3 regions of the Streptomyces sp. NPDC058231 genome follow, and region 1 is predicted to be linked to each of the others. Evidence: riboswitches for the same ligand, from Rfam matches in the RefSeq annotation. Region 1 holds a riboswitch; each other region holds the start of a gene.
What was found. A riboswitch is a leader RNA that binds a small molecule or an ion and turns the genes downstream of it on or off. The one in region 1 is predicted to bind cyclic di-AMP.

Region 2: another riboswitch for cyclic di-AMP. It lies ahead of ACFVXE_RS13965 (NlpC/P60 family protein); the one in region 1 lies ahead of ACFVXE_RS31115 (transglycosylase SLT domain-containing protein).
Region 3: another riboswitch for cyclic di-AMP. It lies ahead of ACFVXE_RS09010 (C40 family peptidase); the one in region 1 lies ahead of ACFVXE_RS31115 (transglycosylase SLT domain-containing protein).

The regions. Positions count from the first base shown of each region.
Region 1 covers NZ_JBHVWN010000067.1:3,895-6,135, forward strand. Annotated here, with positions in the region: gene ACFVXE_RS31110 (MFS transporter) at 1-170, shown strand, start outside; gene ACFVXE_RS31115 (transglycosylase SLT domain-containing protein) at 312-1,061, opposite strand; cyclic di-AMP (ydaO/yuaA leader) riboswitch at 1,066-1,251, opposite strand; gene ACFVXE_RS31120 (UBP-type zinc finger domain-containing protein) at 2,141-2,241, opposite strand, start outside.
Region 2 covers NZ_JBHVWN010000015.1:117,329-119,569, forward strand. Annotated here, with positions in the region: gene ACFVXE_RS13965 (NlpC/P60 family protein) at 1-782, opposite strand, end outside; cyclic di-AMP (ydaO/yuaA leader) riboswitch at 781-946, opposite strand; gene pcrA (DNA helicase PcrA) at 1,204-2,241, shown strand, end outside.
Region 3 covers NZ_JBHVWN010000009.1:20,959-23,199, forward strand. Annotated here, with positions in the region: gene ACFVXE_RS09005 (ATP-binding protein) at 22-453, shown strand; gene ACFVXE_RS09010 (C40 family peptidase) at 734-1,207, opposite strand; cyclic di-AMP (ydaO/yuaA leader) riboswitch at 1,211-1,383, opposite strand; gene ACFVXE_RS09015 (hypothetical protein) at 1,713-2,021, opposite strand; gene ACFVXE_RS09020 (ATP-dependent Clp protease proteolytic subunit) at 2,029-2,241, opposite strand, start outside.

The DNA.
Region 1 (2,241 bases):
ACCTGGGCATGCTGGCCGGACCCGCCGCGATCGGGCCGCTGACCCACTTCGTTCCGCTCAACCTGACGTTTCTGCTGCCCCTCGCGTTCTGCGTCGTGGCCGCGTGCACAGCCGGTGTGCTCCGGTCACCACGCGGCGCTCCCGGTCGCCTGGAGGCCGAACCGGCATGACCGACCGGAGAGACCCCGAGTCGGCCGGCAGCCGTCCCGCGGACACTCCTCCCGAGGTGAAGGAGCGGTGACACGCAACGGGCGGTGAAGGACACAGTCCTTCACCGCCCGTTCGTCGAGCGCGACCGACGCCGCTCGGCGTCAGTAGGCCCCGAACACGTTGTCGATCGAGCCGTACTTGGCGGCGGCGTAGTTGCACGCCGCGGTGATGTTGGCGACCGGGTCGTAACTGTCCATCGAGGTACCCGGGACGTGGTAGGCCTGGAACGTCGGATCGATGATCTGCAACAGACCCTTCGACGGCGTTCCGGCGGCGGCGTTCGAGTCCCAGTTGTTGATGGCCCGCGGGTTGCCCGAGGACTCGCGCATGATGTTGCGGTGGATGCCGTCGTAGCTGCCGGGTATGCCGTGCTGAGCCATGACGGCGAGCGACTCCTTGATCCAGCCGTCGAGGTCGTTCGTGTACGTCACGGGCTTCACAACGGTGACGGGGGGCTTGGTGCCGGTCGCCGTGGACCCGCTCTTGGCACCGACGGTCAGTTTCAGGCCCACCGGAATGAGGCTCGGATTCTCTCCGACCGCTGCTCGATTGTCGTTGTACAGCTGCTGCCAGCCGCCACTCACGGAATACGCCTGGGCGATCTTGTAAAGGGTGTCACCCGCGACCACGGAATAGACGGTCGGCTCGGCCTTCGGCGCAGCAATTTCCTTGACGGAAACGGCAGTCGGCACCGCAGCCCTTTGCACGGCGACGGCCCGCGCCGGCGTGGCCGACGCAGCGGTCGCACCGATCAGCGGAAGCACGAGGACGGCTCCGCCCGTGCTCACGGCGATGAATCCGTTCCTCAGTGAACTGGACTTGAAACGACGGTGCTTACCCTTTGCAGGCATGGCGTTTTCCTCTCCGTCGCCTACGAGGTGAGCTGTCGGGTTCAGACTGGAGATGTCTGGCCGCATGAGTGCGACTTCACCCCTATCCGCTCCGGATTCCGGAGCGGCGGCTTGCCTGGGTTCCCCGTTCCTGCCGTATGGGAATGAGGTCGGGTCCCCGGACGGCGGCAGGATTCGGCGTTCCATCCGGATTGCGGCGACCGTAAGCGAGAAACTCGGAATAGAACAAGACCTGAATTCCCGCTTCGCGATTCATTTTCAAGATCGAGTAACGGAAATACCGGCGGTTCAGCCCCGGGCGCGCAGCCAAATTTCTTGGCGCAGAAGGGAACCGAGCGGGGCGCCACGACTCCTCGCAGCTCGAACGTGACTCTCGCCACTCTGCCCGAAAAGGGCGATTCATCCCGTCGCCGCCGGGCGCATATTCCATGCAAAAGCCCCCTTTATAAATAAAGAGGGCGAAATTAATCAATCATCCTTTTAGTTACTTTTGTCCGTATTCTGACTTCGGGTCCTGCCCGGCCGTGGCGACGCCGACCCGCCACGACGACTGTCTGCGCTCCGGTGCGCGCCTGTCCGAAGAAGGCCGGGGTGGGCATGCGGCCCTTGCGGGCCCATGCGGTCTCCTCCCCCGTACGGCTGACAGCCGTGCAGCACGACCCCGCCCCGAGGTCCGAGCGACAGACCCCCGGCGTTCGGTGAGGCGGCGCGCCGGGCTTCCGGGCGGCCATCGACCCACCCGGGTCATTTCATCGACCCGAGGCCGGCCGGCCCTCCAGCGAGGGTGCGAGCAAACGGCGTACGACTCCGAACAGACCGACCGGAATCCGCAGCTCGTCAGTCAAGTCACGCGCCTGCCGGAGGAATTCACCGCGCGGTGCGCAGGGACCGTCGGTCCGGTGCACGATTCCGGCACCCCGTCGACCACGCCCCCTCGTACGGCGCGGTCCCGGCCGGTGAGTGCGTGCTCCGGACCGGACAACCTGCTGAACACGCCCGTTCGCAGCCGTCACGCGTCGGGCCGAGGATGCCCACACGCCGTCAGGTCGCCGAATGCGCCCTCATCGCATGCCCGCACGTCAGTGCAGCTGCTCCTCCCAGTCCGCGGGCACCGCACCCTGGGGGCCCGGGACCGGCTGCGAAGCCGGATGCGAGGTGGGCGGGAGCAGCTCCGGTGTCT
Region 2 (2,241 bases), on a different contig from region 1:
GCCTTCGTGGTGGCGCTGCTGCCGGAACCGGTCCCGGCGCCTCCGGCGGCCTCCGTCGGCGCCTCGGCCTTCGCGGCGGCCTGCTGCCGGGCCAGCTCCGCGGCCTTGCGCCTGGCCTCCGCCTCCTTCTTGCGCTCCAGCGCCGCGAGCCGCGCCTTCTCCTCGGCGGTCAGCTTCGTCAGCAGCGTGCGGGCCTCGCCCAGTTTCCGCTGGACGTCCTGCTTGCTGGTGCGCAGCGTGTCCTGGGACTCGGTGAGCGTCTCCAGGCTCTTCACCGCCTCGGCGCGCTTCCCCGAGGCCGCTGCCTGCTGGGTGCCGAAGTCGGTGACCGCCTTCTGCTGCCGGGCGGTCATCCGTGCCATCAGCTGGTCCTGGTCGAAGTACGACTGCGGGTCGTCGGCCAGGAAGAAGGTCGCGATCGGTGCGATGGAGCCGGTGCGGTACTGCGCTGCCGCGTAACTGCCGAGCGTCCTGCGCGCCTCGTTCAGCCGGTCGGCGCGTTCGGCCACGTCCTCCAGCAGGGCGTCGACCTTGACGCGCTGCGTGGCGGAGGCCTCCTTCGCCTTGTTGTACTGCTGGGTCGCGGTGCCCGCCTGCCGGTAGAGGTCGTCGACCTTCTTCTGTACGTCCTCGATGCTGGGCCTGGGAGCGGCCGGGGCGGCCAGCGCGCTCTGGGTGGACAGCAGGGTCACACCTGCCAGCGCGGCCGTGGTGAGCCCGACGGCGGGGGTGGTGGTGCGTACCCGGCTGCGCGGTTTGCGATGCGATGCCAAAACCGGCATCTCCTTCCGTGGACCGCCTACCGGGTTAGCTGTCGGGTTCGGGCGGAACGGAAGGCTGCCCTACGGTCCCGGTGGAGGACGCGGACCGATTCACCCCGGTGATGCGTGTGGGTCCCCGGTTCCGAACTCCCGCGAGGGCGGTCCGGATTCGGCGTGGGGGCCCGCTCGGCGTGGATCGCCTCAAGGGGGTACGGGCCGCCCGATCGAGCACGCTAGCCAACCGTGGTGCTGCTGTGAAGGTTGATGTTCGATATGCCCGATACATTTTCGTGACCTTGGCGGAGCGGACGCGGCGCGGCCGGTCCGCGCCCCGGTTTTCTCACCCGGTGCGGTCACGCGCTCTCCGTACGTGCGCGTCTTCCGTCCGCGGTTTCCCATGCGGCCGCGGAGTGTCGGTGCGGCGCCCTAGACTCGTGAGGCGATGAGCAGCCTCTTTGACGACAGTTTCCTGGCCGGCCTCCAGCACTCGGAGGAAGAGCCCCCGCCGCCCCCCGAGGACTCCGCACCCGAAGCGGTGCCGGAGGATCTCTTCGCGGGCGTCTTCGACGCACCTCCGCCGCCGCGGGACGGGTACTACCGGGACGGCGCCCACCGTCCGGTCGTCGACGCCGCCGCGCTGCTCGACGGGCTGAACACCGAGCAGCGCGCCGCCGTCGTGCACGCCGGCTCACCGCTGCTCATCGTCGCCGGGGCCGGTTCCGGGAAGACCCGGGTGCTCACCCACCGCATCGCCCACCTGCTGGCCGAGCGCGGGGTGCACCCCGGCCAGATCCTGGCGATCACCTTCACCAACAAGGCCGCGGGCGAGATGAAGGAGCGCGTCGAGCAGCTCGTCGGACCGCGCGCCAACGCCATGTGGGTCATGACGTTCCACAGCGCGTGCGTGCGGATCCTGCGCCGTGAGTCGAAGCGGCTCGGCTTCACCTCGTCGTTCTCGATCTACGACGCCGCCGACTCCAAGCGGCTGATGGCCCTGGTCTGCCGCGATCTGGACCTCGACCCGAAGCGGTTCCCGCCGAAGTCGTTCACGGCCAAGGTCTCGAACCTGAAGAACGAGCTGATCGACGAGGAGACCTTCGCCGGCCAGGCCGCCGACGGCTTCGAGAAGACCCTCGCCCAGGCGTACGCGATGTACCAGGCCAGACTGCGCGAGGCCAACGCGCTGGACTTCGACGACATCATCATGACGACGGTCCATCTGCTCCAGGCGTTCCCCGATGTCGCCGAGCACTACCGCCGCCGCTTCCGGCACGTCCTGGTCGACGAGTACCAGGACACCAACCACGCGCAGTACACGCTCGTACGGGAGCTGGTGGGCCCGGCCGGCCCGGCGGACGCCCCCGCCGAGCTGTGCGTCGTGGGCGACGCCGACCAGTCGATCTACGCCTTCCGCGGCGCGACGATCCGCAACATCCTCCAGTTCGAGGAGGACTACCCGGACGCGAAGACGATCCTGCTG
Region 3 (2,241 bases), on a different contig from region 1:
GCGGGAAAGGGGCGGCTCGCCATGGCAGACCAACAAGAAGCACGTGTCACTCTGCCCAGCGAGCCGGTATCGGTCTCCGCAGCACGCAGGCATGTGGCCCGGGTACTCGCGGGCTGGGGCCTGCCGGGCGACACCGAGGCCGCCGACACGATCCGGCTCATCGTCTCAGAACTCGCCACCAACGCCGTCCAGCACACCTTCGGCCAGTCGCCGACCTTCACCGTGGACCTGCGGCTGGAACGGGAGGAGCAGCTGCACCTCGGTGTGACGGACAGCCATCCCCGCTGGCCTCAGCGACCGCCCGCCGCCGTACAGCAGGACAACGGCCGGGGCATGGTGATCATCCGCTGTCTCGCCAAGGAATGCGGCGGCCGGCTCACGGTCACTCCGACCGCCGAGGGAGGCAAGACCGTCTGGATCGCGCTCCCGTGGACCGTCCCCGTCCAGGGCTGACGTCCGGAGTCCGGTAGCCGGACGGTTCGCTGCGCCGAAGTCGGCCCGAAACCGCTGCGCAGCAGCGCGCACAGCGCCGCAGCCGCCCCGCCGTACCGGTCTCCGCGGTGCACCACGGAGACCGTCCGCCGGAACGCCGTGGCTGCGCCGGCCGCGTATCGCCCGCGCCGTCGAGGGCGGCAGCGGCGCGGTGCTCGCCGCGCCGGGAGTGGCGCCGGTGACCTGACGGGTCCGCCGAGGAAAGGCGGTGGAGGGCGGAGCCCGGGGAAAGGGGGGCGGGTCAGCGGACCCTTCCGTACCAGACGCTGTTGGTCCAGATCCTCTCCAGTCGCACCACGGCACCGGTCTTCGGGGAATGCCAGATCCGGCCCCGTCCGGCGTAGATGCCCACGTGGTACACGTAGCGGCCGGAGTGGAAGAAGACCAGATCGCCGCGCTGCCGCCGCGATGCCAGGATGTGACGGGTCTTGTTGTACTGCTGCTGGGCCGTGCGCGGGAGCCACTTGCCCGCTTTCTTGAACGCGTACAGCGTCAGACCCGAACAGTCGAAACGGTGGGGGCCGGTGGCTCCGTACCGGTACGGAGAACCCTCCTTCGACGCGGCGACGTCGAGTGCCTTCGTCGCGCGCGTGGTGGCCTGGGCGTCGGCGGCGGTACCCGGGGCCAGCATGGTGCCGCCGACAGCCGCCAGCGTCAGAACCGTGGCCGTACCGGCCCGGGAGATCAGAGACGGGACATGAACCTGCGCAGTCATGCGCAACCCTTCGTCAGCCGCCTGTGAAGGATGACCTGTCGGGTTCGGGCTGGCGAAGTTGCCCGGCCGCACAAGGCGGCTTCACCCCGAGGGACGACCGGATGTCCGGTCGGCCCGTTGCGCTCGGGTCCTCCACTCCTGCCGATCCACTTCTGTCGACCAGGCATCCGGACGGCGGCAGGACTCGGCGTCCGCCCGGACCGCCCCGCCGCGGTGGCGGGGGCTTGTCGTCCCAGGGATCTTGACTCACCGACTGCCGGATTTCCGAGATGAAACAGCCATTTGTGAAGCTGCCCACGACTGGCCCGTTCGGGTGGACAGAGCGGTGCTCCGGGGTTGTGCGGCCGCCCTCGACGAGTCCCGCACCAGGGGCGGAACAGAAGATTCCGCTTACTGTCCACGCCGAAAGCGCAAGTCGGGCCGTCCCTCTCGCGGGGGATTCCCTGAGCCGAACGAGCGAGGAATTCTGGTCAGCCCGCCGGGCGTGTCGATCGGATAAATATGATCAACTCGGCGGGTCCGGGGGCATGGTGATACGTCCGGCCCGGCGTTCCCCGTCCAACACGCGCAGTGCCCGCGTCAGCGTCGTGGCGTGGATCTGCGCTTCGCCGCGCTCGTGCATGCGCGCGAGCGCGTCCCGGAGCGCGCCCGCTCGCGAGGCCAGCGCCTGCGCCGCCCGCAACGCGCCGTAGGTGTCGTTGTTGCGGGCGGGGTTGATCCGGCCCAGCTGGTCGAGGACTTCCAGATAGCAGTCGATGAACTCGCCCTCGGCGCGCGTCAGTGCGGGCAGCGGCGGGAACGGGGGTGGCTGCAACGGCGGTTCACCTCCCGCCGCTCGGCCGGGTAGAAGTCCCGCGGCTCTCCAGGACGTGGTCCACCAGCCCGAACGCCTTGGCGCCCGCGGCGTCGAGGATGAGATCGCGTTCGATGTCCTGCGCGATCCGCTCGGCGGTGTGTCCCGTGTGACGGGCGAGCATACCGGTCAGCAGCTCGCGGACGCGGGTGAGTTCCCGCGCCTGGATCTCCAGGTCGGA